Acuticoccus sediminis: one gene and its partner. The protein of the gene in region 2 interacts with the protein of the main gene of each other region in a pairwise test. Links are inferred from orthologs where the notes say so. Each region holds a gene or a part of one and is shown on either strand. Other genes may lie near its edges.

Evidence for each region.
Region 1: the proteins of trkA (region 2) and ptsN interact in binary tests that used the Escherichia coli proteins (3 or more experiments, as listed by UniProt). The link is inferred for Acuticoccus sediminis from one-to-one orthologs.

What each region holds. Positions count from the first base shown.
Region 1 is NZ_QHHQ01000007.1:36,857-46,334, forward strand. What follows is about bases 3,664-6,623. They hold ptsN (PTS IIA-like nitrogen regulatory protein PtsN), read right to left. Parts: upstream 5,395-6,623; coding sequence 4,933-5,394; downstream 3,664-4,932. Other genes in these bases: leuC (3-isopropylmalate dehydratase large subunit), read right to left, coding at 3,664-4,592; hpf (ribosome hibernation-promoting factor, HPF/YfiA family), read right to left, coding at 5,399-6,013; rpoN (RNA polymerase factor sigma-54), read right to left, coding at 6,228-6,623. Also shown: DLJ53_RS25990 (polyprenyl synthetase family protein), read left to right, coding at 1-410; DLJ53_RS25995 (hypothetical protein), read left to right, coding at 576-953; DLJ53_RS26000 (flavin monoamine oxidase family protein), read right to left, coding at 1,006-2,562; more of leuC, read right to left, coding at 3,192-3,663; more of rpoN, read right to left, coding at 6,624-7,571; lptB (LPS export ABC transporter ATP-binding protein), read right to left, coding at 7,635-8,459; DLJ53_RS26030 (septation protein A), read left to right, coding at 8,557-9,195; DLJ53_RS26035 (DUF1192 domain-containing protein), read right to left, coding at 9,310-9,478. UniProt on the Escherichia coli protein: Seems to have a role in regulating nitrogen assimilation.
Region 2 is NZ_QHHQ01000003.1:194,380-203,752, forward strand. What follows is about bases 2,461-5,315. They hold trkA (Trk system potassium transporter TrkA), read left to right. Parts: upstream 2,461-3,127; coding sequence 3,128-4,504; downstream 4,505-5,315. Other genes in these bases: DLJ53_RS15135 (aspartate/glutamate racemase family protein), read left to right, coding at 2,461-2,895; DLJ53_RS15145 (D-amino-acid transaminase), read left to right, coding at 4,516-5,315. Also shown: DLJ53_RS15120 (sensor histidine kinase NtrY-like), read left to right, coding at 1-295; nitrogen assimilation response regulator NtrX, read left to right, coding at 438-1,808; DLJ53_RS15130 (dihydroneopterin aldolase), read left to right, coding at 1,805-2,200; more of DLJ53_RS15135, read left to right, coding at 2,197-2,460; more of DLJ53_RS15145, read left to right, coding at 5,316-5,388; RNA chaperone Hfq, read left to right, coding at 5,528-5,776; GTPase HflX, read left to right, coding at 5,778-7,139; DLJ53_RS15160 (enoyl-CoA hydratase), read left to right, coding at 7,257-8,066; mazG (nucleoside triphosphate pyrophosphohydrolase), read right to left, coding at 8,112-8,900; DLJ53_RS15170 (SulP family inorganic anion transporter), read right to left, coding at 8,980-9,373. UniProt on the Escherichia coli protein: Part of the constitutive potassium transport systems TrkG and TrkH. May regulate the transport activity of TrkG and TrkH systems. Binds to NAD(+) and NADH.

The DNA of each region.
Region 1 (9,478 bases), on a different replicon or contig from region 2:
AGTACCGCGACCTCAACGCCATCGGCCTCGACGCGGAGGGGATCCGGCTGATGCAGGCGATGAAGACGGGCAGGCTGATCGCCGGTGCGTGCGAGGCGGGCGCGGTGCTGGGCCGGGCCGACGCCGGGGCGCGCGCCGCCCTGGTGCGGTACGGTGATCTGCTGGGCGAGGCTTTCCAGCTCGCCGACGACCTCCTCGACGTCGAGGGCACCGCCGAGGAGACCGGCAAGCGCGTCGGCAAGGACGCCGGGGCGGACAAGGCGACGCTCGTCGGCCTCATCGGTCCGGCCGCGGCGCGCGCCCGCCTCGCCGAGATCGTCGCCGCCGCGGCCGACACGCTGGCTCCCTTCGGCGACCGCGCGTCGGTCCTGAGGGAGGCGAGCCGCTTCGTCGCCGACCGCCGCTCCTAGCGCGGCGCGTCGCGGGCGGCCCGCAGGCATTTCCGAGGGTTTCCGGGGGTGGGGCCGGCGCCGGTCGGGGCGGCCGCCAACCTGACGTGGAGGTGAACGGCCGGCTCAGCACCGCTTCAGCCGCCGCCTGCGAATGTCCTCCCATCAGCAATGGAGGACCTGACCATGACGATCATTCGAACCGCATTGACCGCCGCCGTGCTGGCCGTCCTGCCGATCGCCGCCGCGTCGGCCGCGCCCGGCCCCTCCCAGGCCCGCACAGCGACCATCGAGGGCGGCGTGACGGCCGTGCACTACAACAAGCACGGCAACAAGCACGGCGGCCATCACGGCAAGAGCCACCATCGCGGCAAGGGTGGCCACCACGGCTACTACAAGCGCCCGCCGCACCGCTACGCGCCGGCCTACTACCCGCGGCACCGCGCCTACGGCAGCACGACACGCTACGTGAGCCGCAACGGCTGCCGGGTCCGCGTCGTCGAGCGGACGCGCTACGGCAAGCGCGTTCGCGTCGTCAATCGCTGCGGCTACCCCTACTGGTAAGCCGCCGCCGGAGCCTAGCCGCGGGGCGAGGCTCGAAAGGGCCGGCCTGGCGCTACGCCGCGAGGGCCGCGACGAGGGCCTGCGCGGCGAGGCGCCCGGTCTGGGCGCCGCCGTTCATGTAGCCGTAGTAGGCTGCGGAATACTGCTCGCCGGCGAAGGCCAGGCGGTCCCGCGCTACGGGGTTCGCGACGGCCGCGTCCGCGGTCTCGGTCCAGAAGCAGGACGCAAAACGTGTCTTCTGCCCTGGGCCGAGATTGGTGTAGCTCCCGCCGAGCCAGGGGGTGCGCACCCACCCGGTGTTGCCGGCGAGGCCTGTGTAGGCCTCCGGCAGGCCGGGAAAGTCACGGCCGAGAGCGGTGAGGGCGTCCGCCACGAAGGCCTCGGGGCCGTAGCGGTGGATGTCCTCGGTCTGCGCGCCACCGACGAGGAAGGTGACGCCGCTGTTGGTCTTCTCCGGCTGGCGCACGCCGTCGTCCCAGATGACCGAGGCGGCGATGTCGCTCCACAGGTCGAGGGCGAAGCCGTCCTCGCGCTGCCAGGGGCGGCTGTCGAACCCGGCGAAGACCTTCTCGTTGCGGCCGAGGCGGACCTCGGCGGCGAAGTTCGGCATCAGCGGCGGGACGGGGACGCGGACGCGCATGCCGCCGATCGCCGGGAACGGGACCGCGAGCACCGTGGCGTCGGCGCCGACGCTGCTGCCGTCGGTGAAGGTGATGCGATGGCCCTTGCCGTCCGGCTCGATCAGCGAGGCGCGCTTGCCGCGCTCGATCCGACCGTCGAGCCGCCCGGCGAGGGCGGTCACGATCCTCTCGCTACCGCCCTCCACCATGAACATCCCGTCGCGGCCGGACGTCAGGTCGACGCTGTCGCCGGCGACGGACGGGAGCGCAGAGATCAGCCCCAACACCGACGCCTCTCCGGTCTCGACGCCGTACTCCGCACGGACCAGCGCGGCCATCAGGCCGAGCGACTCGCGCGTCAGCTTGTCCTTGTTCCAGAAGAAATACTCGGCGACCGACATCGCATCGAGCTCGGGCGCGACGGTGGCCCAGTCGGCGTCGAGCCGGGCCGCGTCCTCGGCGAATTGCCGGGCGAGTGGGGTGAGGGCGTGGGCGAGGTCGGCTTCGTCGATCCGCCCGCCTGCGACGTGGTACGCGGTCTTCGGCGCGGCGACGGCGGCCGCGTTCGCGTCCACGTTGACGAGGCCGATACCGAGCGCGCGCGCGAGGGCGATCATGTCGGCATGGTCGGAGCTGATGTACTGGCCGCCGAACTCGGTGATGATCCCGTCGGCGACGAGGCCGACCATGGAGCGGACGCGCCCGCCGACCCGGCCGGACGCCTCGTAGACGACCGGCTCGTGGCCCGCGTTGAGGAGGTGCCACGCGGCGCTGAGCCCGGCGAGTCCGCCGCCGATGATGGCGACCGTCGCCCCTCCGGCACCGGCGAGGGCCACCGGCGCGTTGCCGGCGACCACCGACGCGGCGGCCATGGACTGGAGCATGCGGCGGCGGGTGAGGCCCCCGCCGCTTCCGCGTGGCCGTCCTGCTTCCGCCAGGGCCTCGCCCAGCATCTTGTCGGCACGACGGAACACGAGCGAATGCGCCATGGCCACCCCCGCATGGAGCGCGCCACCCGTACCGTGGCCCGCCCACCGTCAGCCAAGGCTAGCTCATGGCCGCCGACCCCTCAATCGTATCGGTCGACTTTTGCGCACTGTGTGCACAGTCGTGAGCGGCTCTGATGTCGGATATTGCCTGGATGCATCCACGGACCATACCTCATCCGGCGTGATAGTTCCGCCAGTTCCCTTGGGAGCCCCCGTTCAAAGCCGGTGCCGTGGCGCGTTGTCACGCGATATTGTGCATCGATGCGATCACGCCACCCGTGCCTGTCGATTCAATTTATGAAGAGCGGGTGACACCGCGTGGGAGACGGCGGGTCGTCACTCGTCGGCCGACGCAGGCGCGGCTTCGTTGTGCGCCGGGTGCGCCTTCGGCATTCGCCGCCTTTGCCGATCTCGATCCGAGAGGCTGGACGTCGAATTCCGGCGGTCTGGGGGAGTGCGAAGTGAGCCGGGCGCCTTCGGGCGACGGATCGCGAGGACTGCGGCTCGATTCTCGCGTCGGCGGTTTATCCGCCGACGCCCGTGGCGCGCGTGCCATCGGGAACGGCACGCGGCGCCATGCGGTGGGTCCGCCGGCGTCCGCGTCGCGGCGCCGGCGGAGAACGGCGATGTCAGAGCTTGCGCACGTCCACGAAGTGGCCTGCGACGGCAGCAGCGGCGGCCATCGCGGGCGACACGAGGTGCGTGCGGCCCCGGAAACCCTGGCGGCCCTCGAAGTTGCGGTTCGAGGTGGAGGCGCAGCGCTCGCCCGGCGACAGACGGTCGGCGTTCATGCCGAGGCACATGGAGCAGCCCGGCTCGCGCCACTCGAACCCGGCGTCGATGAAGAGCTTGTCGAGGCCCTCGGCCTCGGCCTGCGCCTTCACCAGGCCCGAGCCCGGCACGATCATCGCCGAGACGCTCTCGGCCACCTTGTGGCCGCGGATGACGTCGGCCACGGCGCGCAGGTCCTCGATCCGCCCGTTGGTGCAGGAGCCGATGAAGACCTTGTCGATGGCGATGTCCGTCATCGGCGTGCCCGGGGTCAGGCCCATGTACTGGAGCGCACGCTCCATCGCCCGGCGCTTCTGCGGGTCGGTGACGTCGGCCGGGTTCGGCACCGCGCTGTCGATGCTGGTGACGGCCTCGGGCGAGGTGCCCCAGGTGACGATCGGCGGCAGGGCCGCGGCGTCGAGGCTGATCTCGCGGTCGAAGTGCGCGTCGGCGTCGGACGGCAGCGACCTCCAGTAGGCGAGGGCGTGCTCGAACGCGGTCCCCTGCGGCGCCTTCGGACGGCCCGCGATGTACTCGAACGTCGTCTCGTCCGGCGCCACCATGCCGGCACGTGCGCCGCCCTCGATGGACATGTTGCAGACCGTCATGCGGCCTTCCATCGACAGCGAGCGGATCGCGTCGCCGGCGTATTCGATGACGTAGCCGGTGCCGCCGGCGGTGCCGATGGTGCCGATGATCGAAAGCACGATGTCCTTCGCGGTCACGTGCGGCGGGATGACGCCGTTCACGTTGACGCGGAAGTTCTTGGCCTTGCGCGTCACCAGCGTCTGCGTGGCGAGGACGTGCTCGACCTCGGAAGTGCCGATGCCGTGCGCGAGCGCGCCGAACGCACCGTGCGTCGAGGTGTGGCTGTCGCCGCAGACGATCGTCATGCCGGGGAGGGTGAAGCCCTGCTCGGGACCGACGATGTGCACGATGCCCTGCCGGCGGTCGAGCTCGTCATAGTACTCGATGCCGAAGTCGGCGGCGTTCTGCGCCAGCGTCTCGACCTGGGTGCGGGACTCGGGATCGTCGATCCCGGCCGAGCGGTCGGTCGTGGGCACGTTGTGGTCGACGACGGCGAGCGTGCGCGTCGGCGCATGGACCTTGCGGCCGGCGATGCGCAGCCCCTCGAAGGCCTGCGGGCTCGTGACTTCGTGGACGAGGTGACGGTCGATGTAGAGAAGCGCCGTGCCGTCGTCCTGGAGCTCGACGAGGTGATCGTCCCAGATTTTGTCGTACAGCGTGCGCGGCGCCATGGCTCCCGTCTCCTTTGTTCTTGAACAATCCCAGATGCCAACGCGAGCGCCCGTTGGCAAGCGTCACGACGCCCTTCGGGCTATAGGACTGCGCGATAGGGCAAAAACGACCGCTCCCGCCCGAAGGGCGGCGCGACCCGTGACGGCCCCGCCTGCGCGATTTCCGTCCCGAAGCGGGCGGGGCGCCGATGCTACCCTGAATTGCGCGAACGTGCGAGGCCGCGGCGGCGGTCCGCGCCGGCCGGTATCGATGCGCGGGGAATCCGTCGCAAGCGGTCGAATCGGCGCCCGCGAACAGGGCGGCGCGCCGTCCGACCTCGCGCCGGGGGCGCGGGCGGTCTCAGCTCGCGGCGACGGGGGCGCGCGTCAGGAGATCGTAGAGCTCGGCCGCGTTCTCGGCGTTGCGCAGCGCGTCGGTCATGCCGGGCTGCTTGATGGTGCGGGCGATCTTGTTCAGCGCCTTCAGGTGGTCGGCGCCGGCATCCTCGGGCGCCAGAAGCGCGAAGATGAGATCGACCGGCTGGTCGTCGAGGGCCTCGAACTCGATGGGCCGGGCCAGGGTGAAGAAGAAGGCAGACAGCTTCGGCAGGCCGACGAGCTTCCCGTGCGGAATCGCGATGCCGTGGCCGACACCGGTCGACCCGAGGCGTTCGCGCTGCAGCAGGGTGTCGAAGACTTCCCGCTCCGGGAGCCCCGTCTGCCGTGCAGCGAGGCTCGCGATTTCTTGGAGGGCCTGCTTCTTGGAGCCGACGTCCAGACCCTGGACGACGGCCTCAGGAGCGAGCAGGTCGGTTAGTACCACAGGATTAATCCGCAGTGGTTTGAGTCGTGTCGGCCGAGCCGGTGCTCGCGGCGAGCGACGGGTCGATCCAGCCGACATTGCCGTCCGAACGTCGGTAGACGACGTTGTGAGACCCATTTGCGGCATTTCGGAACATGAGCGCTGGGGCATCGATGAGATCAAGCTGCAGGACCGCCATCGAGACGGTCATGGTACGAATTTTCGTTGGCGTCTCGGCAACGACGAGGGGCGCGTAGTTTTCCGCAAGCTCCTCATCCTCGTCGGGCGCGGCGAGAACGGTGTAGTTCGCGACTGCGGCTTCGACGTCCGCCGAGGACGGCCCGGACTTGTGAGCCTTCAGGCGGCGCTTGTAGCGGCGCAGACGCTTGTCGATCCTCTCGGCGGCCTGCTCGAACGCTTGTGTCGCGTCTCCGGCCGTGGCGGAGGTCTTGAGCACGACGCCCGTGTCGAGGTGAAGCGTGCAATCCGCCTCGAACCCGGCGCCGGACTTCGAAACGGTCACCTGGCCACTATGGTTCCCGTCAAAGTACTTTCCGACGGACGCGGCGATGCGATCTTCGATCCGCTGCCGAAGAGCGTTGCCGACGTCCATGTTTTTGCCAGCGATAGTGAGGGCCATGACAATCTCGAATCGTTTCTGTGTCGTCTTCGACGAACCTTGGGCGGAGACCTTAGCCGGACGATGGCCCGTCGTCTCCGCGACATCAGAAACCAAGACTGTCACGGACACGAGAGCGTCGTTGGCGCCGAGCCGTGGCGCGGCCTTCTAGGCGCGCCCGACAGTGGTGTCAATGACCGGCGTCCTGTCCGGACAATTTGTGTGAACATGCCCGTCACCGGCGGATCCCGGCCGAGCTGAACGCGTCGTGACGCGCCATTCTCCGCCGCTCCACTGAGGAGGGGATGTTCATCGCTTCGCGGTATTTCGCCACCGTTCGCCGTGCGATCACGATACCGCTGTTTTTAAGCGTTTGCACGATCTCGTCGTCGGAGCGCACGTGGGTTGCGGTTTCCGTGTCCACAATGCGGCGAATTTGCGCGCGCACCGCCTCGGCCGAGACGGCGCCGTCGCCGGCGTCGATCGCCACCGCGAAGAAGGCGCGGAAGGGGAAGACGCCGCGGGGGGAGGCGAGGGCCTTGTTCGAAACGACACGGCTGACCGTCGATTCATGCATGCCTATGTCCTGCGCCACCTCGCGCAGGGTGAGCGGCGAGACGTGCTGCGCCTCGCCCTCGAAGAAGGCCCGCTGGCGCGACACGATGGCCGAGGCGACCTTGACGATCGTGCGCGCCCGCTGGTCGAGGCTGCGCGTCAGCCAGTGCGCCGAGCGCATGCACTGGTTGGCGAAGGACACCGCGGCGGCGTTGCCCATCGCGGTGACCTCGGCGTGGTAGTCGGCGTCGACGAGGACGCGCGGCAGGCGCTGCGTGTCGAGCGAGACGATGAACCCGCCCTCGGCCCGCCGGCGCACGATGACGTCCGGCTCGATGGCGACGAGGGGCGTGGTGTCGAATGCGAGGCCCGGCCGCGGGTCGAGGCCGCGCAGCCGGCCCAGCACGTCGATGACCGCCGCCTCGGAGGCGTTGCAGACGTCGGCGAGGCGCCGCACGTCGCGCTTGGCAACGAGGGCGAGGTTCTCGATGACCTTCTGGGCGAGGGTGTCGTAGTCGTCGCTGGCGCGCAGCTGCAGGGCGAGGCACTCGCCGAGATCGCGGGCGAAGAGGCCCGCCGGCTCGATCGTTTGGACCTTGGCGAGGGTGGCGGCGACGTCCGCCGGCGAGACGCCGAGGCCGACGATGGTGTCGTCGAGCGCGTCGCCGGGGAGGCGTCCGTCCGGATCGAGGGAGCCGATCAGGAAGTCGGCGATGGCGCGCTCTTTGGTGTCGAGCTTGAGGCCGGCGACCTCGCGGCGGCAGTGGTCCGCCAGGGTCTCGCGCACCGGCACCGCGGCAAACGGGTCGAGCGGGCTCGCCGAGTGCGACACGTCGCGCTTGGGAGCGACGCGGCCGTCGCCGCGCGGAGACAAGGTCAGGAAGGGGTTTTGGTCGACTTCTTCACGAACCGCGGCCTCCAGCTCGAGATTGGACATTTGCAGCAGCTTGATGGCCTGCATCAGCTGCGGGGTCATGGCCAATGTCTGTCTTTGCGACTGAACGAGCCGGAGAGATGGTGTCACGATTGTGAAATCCGTTTGGCGCGATCCTTGCTTCCAGATTGATTAAACATCCGGCGGGCTGAGTCAAAGCCGGAATTGCTCACCAAGGTATAACCTCCGCACATCGCGGTTTTCGACGATTTCCTGAGGCGTGCCTTCCGTCAGGACCTCGCCGTTGGCGATAATTGTCGCCCGGTCGATAAGTCCCAACGTTTCCCGAACGTTATGGTCCGTTATAAGGACACCTATGCCTCGCTGCGTGAGGTGGCGAACCAGCGTCTGAATATCTGCGACGGCGATCGGATCGACACCGGCGAACGGCTCGTCGAGGAGCATGAAGTCCGGTTTCGATGCGAGCGCCCGCGCGATTTCGACGCGGCGACGCTCGCCGCCGGAGAGGGCCGTCGCGGGGGAGCCGGCCAGTCTCGTGAGACCAAATTCCTCGAGGAGCTCGTCCAGGGTCTCGCGCCGGCGCCGTTTGTTGGGCTCCGTCAGCTCCAGGATCGCCAGCACGTTCTGCGCCACGGTCAGCCCGCGGAAGATGGAAGCTTCCTGCGGCAGGTAGCCGATACCGAGCCGTGCGCGGCGGTACATCGGCAGGTGCGTGATGGGGAAGCCGTTGAGCGTGATGGCGCCCTTGTCGGGCTTGATGAGGCCGGTGATCATGTAGAACACCGTCGTCTTGCCGGCGCCGTTGGGGCCGAGGAGGCCCACCGTTTCGCCCTGCGACAGGTGCAGCGAGACGTCGCGGACGACGGTCCGGCGCCCGTAGGTCTTGGCCAGTCCGGTAACGACCAGCCCCTGCGTTGCACCATCGTTCGGCTCGGCCTGTGGTGCCGCGCCGTTGCCCGCGTTAGGTTGGCGCGACGCGCGCCCGGAGCCGGGCCGAGGGATGGCAGATTGATCCATAGCCAGAATTTTACCGCGTTACGTGTTGCACTGCCCGCGGCACACCGCATCTGGCAATTGCGTTCGGTCGTCAAGGAAGCCCTAAGATGGAGGTATTATGGCCACGCACCAGAAGGGTAGCGTTCTCAAGCTGATTCTGGAGCTTGGACCACTCGTCACCTTCTTTGCCGTTAACGCGAAGGCAAATGACTGGGGGCTCGACGCTTTTGCCCCCTTCCAGGGCCTGAAGCCCGAGACCGTCCCGATCATGGCTGCCACCGCTGCCTTCATGCTCGCGACGGTCGTGGCGCTGTCGGTGTCGATGGTCGCCTACCGTCGCATCCCTGTCATGCCACTGGTATCGGGCGTCATCGTGATCGTGTTCGGCGGTCTGACGCTCTACCTGCAGAACGACACGTTCATCAAAATGAAGCCGACGATCGTGAACCTCGTGTTCGCGACGACGCTCCTCGTCGGGCTCTACCTCTTCAAGCGGCCGCTGCTCGCCATCGTGTTCGACAGCGTGTTCCAGATCGACAACGAGGGATGGTGGAAGCTCACGCTGCGCTGGGGGCTTTTCTTCCTCGTCCTGGCGGCGTTGAACGAGATCGTGTGGCGCAATTTCTCGACCGACACCTGGGTCACCTTCAAGGTGTTCGGCACCATGCCGCTGACGATCCTCTTCACCGTCAGCCAGCTCCCGCTGCTGCAGAAGCATGCACTGGAGCAGGAGGCGGAACCGGAATCAGCGGCCTGATCAGCCACCTGGAGGCGCCGGGCGGGATCGTCCGGACTGCCCAATTCGTGTGCAGATCGGCCTTGCCCATGGGATGCGGCGTGCCGGGTGGCCCGCCACGCCGCATCAGGACCCCTAGAACTTGAAGACGCTCGCCGCCGCTTCCCGCGAGCGGTCCTTGGACACGATCTCCCGGTCGATCCGGTCGATCTCGGCCCGACAGGCCGCCTTCAGCTCCTCAAGATCACGCACCGACATGCGGTCCAGGCTGTCACCCAGGGCATGGGCCCTGCGCGGTGGACGC
Region 2 (9,373 bases):
CGCGGATCGGGGCGGGGAGCGCGGCCACATCGACGTGCGACTCTACGTCAACGAGGCGGGCGAGCGTGTGGTCGACATCGTCGACAACGGAATCGGCTTTCCGGCGGCAGGCCGCGAACGACTTCTGGAGCCGTACATGACGACGCGGGAGAAGGGCACGGGCCTCGGTCTCGCCATCGTCAAGAAGATCGCGGAAGAGCAGGGCGGGCGAATCGAGCTTCTCGATGCGGCTGCGGTTTCGAGCAATACGCGCGGCGCGTGCGTCCGCTTCGTGCTGCCGGATCTGATCGATTGATGGAGCGTCCGAAGGGGATGCGACGGACGGATGCGGTCTGTTCGGAAGGGCTAACGCTTGACGATTCGGTCAACTCGCGCGACGTAGGCCTCTCCCTCCGGTCGCGTGTTCGGCCCGGTTTGGGGCGAAGGGTGGAGCGCTGATGGCATCGGACATTCTTGTCGTCGACGACGAGATCGACATCCGCAACCTGATCGCCGGTATCTTGGAAGACGAAGGCTACGAGGTTCGTACGGCCGCCGACTCCGACGAGGCGTTGGCTGCGATCGGAGCGCGACGCCCGCAGTTGATCTTCCTCGATATCTGGCTGCAGGGGTCGAAGATGGACGGCTTGCAGCTGCTCGACGCCATCCGTGCGCAGCACTCGACGATGCCGATCGTGATGATCTCCGGTCACGGCAACATCGAGACGGCCGTGTCGGCGATCAAGCGCGGCGCTTACGACTACATCGAGAAGCCGCTGAAGGCGGACCGGCTGCTGCTGGCGGCCGAGCGCGCGCTGGAGGCCTCGCGCCTGCGCCGCGAGGTCGAATCGCTGCGCACCAAGTCGGGCGAGTTCCAGGACCTGATCGGCAACTCCGCCGTGATGAACCAGCTCCGCTCGACGATCGAGAAGATCTCGCCGACCAACTCGCGCATCATGATCATGGGGCCGTCGGGGTCGGGCAAGGAGCTCGTCGCCCGGACGATCCACAAGAAGAGCCTGCGTTCGGAAGGCCCGTTCGTCGTGGTCTCCTCCGCGTCGATCACGCCGGACAAGATGGACGAGGCGCTGTTCGGCGCCGAGGCGAAGCCCGGGCAGGACCCGTCCGTCGGCGCCCTCGAGGAGGCTCACGGCGGCACGCTCTATCTCGACGAGATCGGCGACATGCCGCTGGAGACGCAGGCCCGGATCCTGCGCGTCCTGGTGGCGCAGGAGTTCAACCGCGTTGGCGGTTCGCAGAAGGTGAGGGTGAACGTTCGCATCATCTCCTCCTCCGCGCGCGACCTCCAGGAGGAGGTGACCGAAGGGCGGGTGCGCGAGGACCTCTTCCACCGCCTCTCGGTGGTGCCGGTCCGCGTTCCGGCGCTGGCCCAGCGCCGCGAGGACGTGCCGATGCTGATCGACTACTTCCTGCGCCAGACCGCCGAGAACCAGGGCCTGCCGCGCCGCATCGTCGGCGAGGACGCCATGGCGGTGCTGCAGGCGCACGACTGGCCCGGAAACGTTCGCCAGCTGAAGAACAACGTCGAGCGGCTGCTCATCCTGACCCGTGACGGGGACCCGAACGACCCGATCTCGGCGGACCTGCTGCCCAACGAGATCGGCGCGATCGTGCCGCCGCTGTCGTCGCAGGCCGGCGGCGAGCACATCATGGCGCTGCCGTTGCGCGACGCACGCGAGATCTTCGAGCGGGACTACCTGCGGGCGCAGATCAACCGGTTCTCCGGCAATGTGTCGCGCACGGCCGAGTTCGTGGGCATGGAGCGCTCCGCGCTGCACCGCAAGCTGAAGACGCTGGGGATCGCGTGACGGTTCGGGCGGCCACCGGCGCCCCGGCCACCCGCGCGGTGGGCGGGGACAAGGTGTTCGTGGACGCTCTGGTACGCCAGCTCGCCGTCGGCATCCTGCCGTCCGAGCAGGGCGTGACGCAGCGCGTGCGCTTCTCCGTGTCGCTGACCCTGGCCGAAGGTCTGGCGCCCGCGGGCGACGAGCCGGCGGTCAGCTACGTCGATATCGTCGAGGTCATCGACGACGTGACCGCCGGCCATACGGCGCTCTTGGAGCAGATGGGCGAGGCGATCGCGGCGCGGCTCCTCGCCAATCCCGGCGTCACCCTCGCCGACATCACCATCGAGAAGCTGGACCGGCTGGACGGGGCCGGGGTGTTCGGCGTCCACATGGTGCGCGAGCGCGCGGCGTGAAGACGATCGGCCTCATCGGCGGGCTCTCCTGGGAGTCGACCGCGCTCTACTACCAGCACCTCAACCGCATGACGCGCGAGCGTCTCGGCGGGCTGCACTCGGCGCCCATCGTGATGTGGTCGTTCGACTTCGCCGAGATCGAGGAGCTGCAGGCGTCCGGCGACTGGACCGGCGCCACGGCCCGGATGGTCGAGGCGGGCGAGCGGCTGGTCGCCGCCGGGGCGGAGCTGCTTGTGATCTGCTCCAACACCATGCACCGCATGGCGGGGGCGGTGGAGGAGGCGGCGGGCGTCCCGCTCGTCCACATCGCCGACGCGACGGCCGATGCGGTGCGGGCGGAGGGCTGCATGTCGCCTCTGCTGCTCGCGACCAAGTTCACCATGGAAGGCATGTTCTACCGCGGCCGGATGCGCGAGCAGCACATGCTGGACGTCAGGGTGCCGGGGGACGAGGACCGCATGGCGGTGCACCGGATCATCTACGACGAGCTCTGCCAGGGCATGGTGAACCCGGCGTCCAAGACGCGCTATCTCGACATCGTCGACACCGCGATCGAGGGCGGCGCCGACAGCGTCATCCTCGGCTGCACCGAGGTGACGATGCTGATCGGTCAGGACGATGTCGGCGCGCCTGTGTTCGATTCGACCAGCATCCATGCGCGTGCGGCCCTCGCCGCGGCGCTCGATGAGGGCTAAAGTGATCCTTCCGGTGGCCGATCGTCCCTGGAGCCGATGGGCGAGGACGGGTTTGAGGAGGCGATCCTGTGGCCGAAGTCATGTTGGTGAGCCTTCGCGGGGCCCCGCGACCGGAGAGCGTCGCGGTCCTCTCGGCCGGGGCGGACCCCCGGCACCGCGGCATGGCCGCGTCCCGCGCCGGAACTGGCAGCCGGACGTGACGCTGCGCGGCCCGGTGGCATAGAATAACACCATGCGTATCGTAATTTGTGGTGCAGGGCAGGTCGGGTTCGGTATCGCCGAGCGACTGTCCCACGAGGGCCACGACGTTTCCGTCATCGACCAGCTCCCGCAGCTCATCGCCAATGTGCGCGACCAGCTCGACGTGCGCGGCGTCATCGGCCACGGCGCGCATCCGTCGACCTTGGCGCAGGCGGGGGCGGAGAACGCCGACCTCCTCATCGCCGTCACCCAGTCGGACGAGGTGAACATGGTGGCGTCGCAGGTCGCGCACACCATCTTCCAGGTCCCGACCAAGATCGCGCGCATCCGCGCCCAGGCCTACCTCAGTCCGGTCTACTCCTCGCTGTTCGCGCGGGAGAACATGCCCATCGACGTGGTGATCTCGCCGGAGATCGAGGTGGGCGAGATGGTCATGCGCCGCCTCTCGCTCCCCGGTGCGGTCGAGACGGTGCGCTTCGCGGACGACAAGATCATCGTCGTCGGCATCCTCTGCCACGAGGACTGCCCGGTGGTGGACACGCCGCTGCGCCAGCTCACGGACCTCTTCCCCAACCTCGGCGCCGTGGTGACCGGCGTCTACCGGCAGGGCACGCTGATCGTGCCGAAGTCGGACGAGATGCTGCGGGTGGACGACCTCGTCTACGTGGTGGTGCCGCGCGAGCAGGTGCGCCGCACTCTGGTCATCTTCGGCCACGACGAGCCCAAGGCGAGCCGCGTCGTCATCGCCGGCGGCGGCAACATCGGCTTCTACGTCGCCCAGCAGCTCGAGAAGCGCGAGCCGCAGACGAAGGTGAAGATCGTCGAGGCGAGCCGCCAGCGCGCGCTCTATATCGCCGACCAGCTCCACAAGACGGTGATCCTCAACGGTTCCGCGCTCGACCAGGACGTCCTGCGCGAGGCCGACATCGAGGACGCCGACACGATGGTCGCGCTCACCAACGACGACCAGGCCAACATCATCGCGTGCGTGATGGCGAAGACCCTCGGTTGCGCGCGCAACCTGTCGCTCATCAACAACGTGTCCTATCCGGCGCTCGCCAACGCGCTGGGGATCGACGCCTACGTGAACCCGCGCGCCGTCACCATCAGCCGCGTGCTGCGCCATGTCCGGCGCGGCCGCATCGAGAGCGTGCACTCGCTGCAGAACGGCTCCGCCGAGGTGATCGAGGCCGAGGCGCTGGAGACCTCGCTGCTGGTTGGCCGCCCGCTGCGGGCGCTGGAGCTCCCGGAGGGCGTGCGTGTCGGCGCGATCGTGCGCAACGGCAAGGCCGTCGAGGTCAACGGCGACACGCAGATTCTCGCGCGCGACCGGGTTGTCATGTTCGCCTTGAGCGAGAAAGTGCACCAGGTGGAACAGATGTTCCGCGTGAGCCTGGAATTCTTCTGAACGGAGTGACGATGAGCCGGATTGCCTACGTCAATGGTCGCTATGTGCCGCATGGTGAGGCGTGTGTGCACGTGGAGGACCGGGGCTTCCAGTTTGCCGACGGCGTCTACGAGGTGTGCGAGATCTGGGACGGCTATATCGTCGACATGACCCGCCATCTCGACCGTCTGGCCCGCTCGCTGAACGAGCTGCAGATGGACTGGCCGGTGGAGCGCCGGGCGATGGAGTCCATCCTGCGCGAGACTGCGCGGCGCAACCGGGTGAAGAAGGGCCTCGTCTACCTGCAGGTGACGCGCGGCGTCGCCCGCCGCGACTTCGCCTTCCCGAAGACGCCGATCCCCGCGACGCTGGTGGTGACCGCCCGCTCGGTTCCGCCGGGCAACGCCGTGAAGATCGGCGAGGAGGGAATCGCCGTCGTCACGACGCCGGACATCCGCTGGGAGCGGGTCGACATCAAGACGGTGGCGCTTTTGCCGCAGGTCCTCGCCAAGCAGAAGGCGGTGCGTGCGGGCGCCAAGGAAGCCTGGATGTACGACAAGGACGGCTTCATCACCGAGGGCGCATCGTCCAACGCCTGGATCGTGAACCAGGACGGGACGCTGGTCACACGGCCGGCCGAGCGCGGCATTCTGCGCGGCATCACGCGGGCGGCGATCATGGATTTCGCGGCCGCCCACGACATCAAGGTCGAGGAGCGCCCGTTCACGATCGACGAGGCGAAGGCGGCGCGCGAGGCGTTCATCACGTCCGCGACGATGACGGCGACGCCCGTCGTCAAGATCGACGAGACGCCAATCGGCAACGGGGCTCCCGGTTCTGTCGTGTCTGAGTTGCGCGCACGGTTCCACGAAGGCGTGGAAAAACTCCCTCTGAGCGTGTATTAAGACAACGGCGCGAAGGTCCCGCTTGAGCGGGCGTCGCGGCGAACTACCTACAGAGCTGGTGTTCGGGGGCTGGTGCCGCTCGATTGTGTGTGTCGGTAACCGCGCGAACGCCGTGTTCATTGCGATCGGGATATAATCAGTGGCTGAAAAAGCTCAGAACCTTCAGGACACGTTCCTCAACCACGTCCGCAAAAGTAAAACGCCGTTAACGATCTTCCTCGTGAACGGCGTTAAACTGCAGGGTGTTTTAACGTGGTTCGACAACTTCTGCGTCCTGCTGCGACGCGATGGTCATTCGCAGCTTGTTTACAAGCACGCGATCTCGACCATCATGCCAAACCAACCTGTGCAACTGTTCGACCCGAACGAAGAGACCGGATCACGATAGCGTGAAAGTTGACGACAGCGGGACACGCGCTGAGGTCGGGACGCCCACGGAAGAGGCCGCGACCCGAGCCATCGTTCTGCTGCCGGTCGTTCGGCAATCGGAGGAAGACAAGCGCGAACCCGAGGGGCGTCTCGCCGAGGCCGTGGGCCTTGCCGACGCCATCGCGCTCGATGTGGTGGACGCGCGGGTCATTCCCGTGCGCAACCCGCGCCCGGCGACGCTGTTCGGCACGGGGGTGGTGGACGACGTCACCGCCGTCGCCCGCGCGGCCAACGCCGAGCTCATCATCATCGACCATCCGCTGACACCGGTGCAGCAGCGCAACCTCGAGAAGGCCTGGGGCGCGAAGGTGCTCGACCGCACCGCGCTGATCCTCGAGATCTTCGGCGAGCGGGCGCAGACGGCGGAAGGCGCGCTCCAGGTGGAGCACGCGCACCTGACCTACCAGCGCTCGCGCCTCGTGCGGTCATGGACCCACCTCGAACGCCAGCGCGGCGGCTTCGGCTTCCTCGGCGGCCCGGGTGAAACGCAGATCGAGGCCGACCGCCGGCAGATCGCCGAGCGGATCGCCCGCGTCGAGAAGGCGCTGGAGGACGTGCGGCGGACACGCTCGCTCGCGCGAGAGCAGCGCCGGCGCAACAACCAGCCGGTCGTCGCGCTGGTCGGCTACACCAACGCCGGCAAGTCGACGCTCTTCAACCGCCTTGCCGGCGACCACGTCGAGAGCCGCGACCTCCTGTTCGCGACGCTGGACCCGACCCTTCGCAAGCTCGAACTGCCGCACGGCCGCACGGCGATCCTGTCGGACACGGTCGGCTTCATCTCCCATCTCCCGACATCCCTCGTCGCCGCGTTCCGCGCCACGCTGGAAGAGGTGACGCTCGCCGATCTCGTCGTCCACGTGCGCGACATTTCGCACGAGGAGACGGAAGCTCAGGCCGATGACGTCCTCGGGACCCTCGCCGAGATCGGCGTCGAACCCGGCCAACGCGAGGTGCTGGAGGTCTGGAACAAGGCCGACCGGCTGGACGACGCGGTGCGCAAGCAGCGCGAGCTCGCCGCGCAGGCGCAGGGCGCGGTGCTGGTGTCGGCGGAGACCGGGGAGGGGATCCCAGCGCTCCTCATCGCGATCGAGGACCGCCTCGCCCGCCGCGCCACGGTCCGCGAGGCGACGATCCGCGCGACCGATGGTGCGCTGCTCGCCTGGCTCTACCGCAACACGGAAGTCCTGGAGCGCTCGGACGAGGGGGAGACGGTCCACCTCACCCTGCGCATCCCGGAAGCGCGCCTCTCCGACACGCTCGCCAGGCTCGGCGAGCCGGTTCCCGAGCCGCAGACCCCGAGCCAGCCCTACCTTCCGTAGGCGCGATCCGGCTCCGGCGGTTCGGGCCGCCACATAATCCGTGGTCCGGCGCGCATCCGTTCCCAATCCTCCGCCCGCAGGCACTATGCTCGGCGGCAAAGATATGGAGGACGCATCATGGATGTCGGGCTGGACGCGAGCGGTGAGGGACGGATCGACCTCGAGGTCGAAACCCGCGAGGGCGGTGCCGTCGCGACGGTGATCATCAACAACCCGGTGAAGCTGAACATCATGACGCCGGCGATGTGCGAGGACTTCGTCTCGCGCGTGCGCGAGGCGGAGGGTATCGCCGACGTCCGCGCGATCGTCCTGACCGGCGCCGGTGACCGGGCGTTCATCGGCGGCGCCGACATCAGCGCGATGGCCGAGTTCGACTGCGGCAGCGCGCGGGCGTTCATTACCGCGCTGCACGAGGTCTGCTCGATCGTGCGCGAGGTCGAGGTCCCGGTGATCGCGAAGATCGACGGGTTCTGCCTTGGCGGCGGGATGGAGATCGCCGCCGCCTGCGACATGCGAATCGCGACGGAGGGTTCCCTGTTCGGCATGCCCGAGGTCCGGGTCGGCATCCCGTCGGTGATCGAGGCCGCGCTGCTGCCGGGCCTGATCGGCTGGGGCAAGACGTGCGAGCTCTTGTTCACCGGCGCGACGGTGAAGGCGCCCGAGGCGCTGGCGATGGGCTTCCTGCAGCGGATGACGGTCGCCGGCGAGCTCGACGCGGCACTGGACCACTGGCTGAAGGGGATCCTTGCGTCGGGACCGCGTGCGATCGCGCTGCAGAAGCAGCTGATGCGGCGCTGGGAGAAGACGACGATGGACCAGGCCATCGCCGCCGGGATCGACTCGTTCGTGTCGGCTTACGAGACCGACGAGCCGGGCCGCATGATGCGGGCCTTCCTCAACCGCCGGTCGGCCCCGAAGGCCGGCTGAGGCCGCAGGACGCGTCCGGCGATCGGCCCGCGCTGCGTGCGGGGGTCAGGCCGTGTTGGCGAGGAAGTTCTTCGCGTCCGTCCAGCGCTCCTCCAGGGCGGCGGCTTCGAGGTCGCTGAGGGTCCGGCCCTCGGCGCGGACGGCGGCGTCCATGTGCCGGACGCGGGCCGTGAACCGGGCGTTGGCACCGCGCAGGGCGCTGTCGGCGTCGATGTCGAGGTGGCGGGCGTAGTTGACGAGGGTGAAGAGGAGGTCGCCGAACTCGGCCTCGATCTCGTCGTGCTCGCCGGAGCGGACGGCGGAGGCGAACTCCTCCAGTTCCTCGGCGACCTTGTCGACCACGCCGGTCGCGTCCGGCCAGTCGAAGCCGATCTTGGCCATGCGCTTCTGCAGCTTCTGGGCGCGGGCGAGCGGCGGGAAGTTCACGGGGACGTCGTCGAGGATGCCGTTCGGCTTTCCGGCCCGCTCCTCGGCCTTGATGATGTCCCACATCGCCTTGATCTCCTCGGGCGTCTTGGCGGGGCCGTCGGAGAAGATGTGCGGGTGGCGGCGGATCAGCTTCTCGGAGATGGCGTCGCAGACGTCGTCGAACGCGAAGTCGCCGCGCTCGGCCGCCATCTGGGCGTAGAAGACCACCTGGAGGAGAAGGTCGCCGAGTTCGTCCTTGAGGTCGTCGATGTCGCCGCGTTCGATGGCGTCGGCGACCTCGTAGGCCTCTTCGATGGTGTACGGGGCGATGGTCTCGTAGGTCTGGGCGAGATCCCAGGCGCAGCCGCCGTTGGGATCCCTGAGCTGCGCCATGATCGTGCGCAGCCGGTCGATGGGTGCCGTCACAGGTGCCTCCGGCGTTTCTCCGCTGGGTGAGATACTGCGTCCATGCCGGCGCGACCAGTCCCCGCCGGCAGTCGGCACGTCAGCGCTCGGGCGTCGACCAGTCCTCCGGCGGGGCGTTGCGGCGGCGCAGGCGCAGCGCCAGGCCGATCGCCACGCCGACGCCGATGGCGATCGTCAGGTCCGCGACCACGGTGAGCACCAAAGTCAGCAGGATGAGGAGCCGGTCCGACATCGGTTCGCGCATGTAGATGCCCCACTTGTGCGGCTCGCTCATGTTCCACGCGGTCACGAGGAGCACGCCTGCGAGGGCCGGAAGCGCCAGCTCGCCGACGAGCGGGGCCGCCACCATCATCATGAGGAGCACCGTCAAGGCGTGGACGAGGCCGGCGACGGGGGTGCGGCCGCCCGCGCGGACGTTCGTCGCGGTCCGCGCGATGGCGCCCGTCGCGGGCAGTCCGCCGAACAGCGCGGAG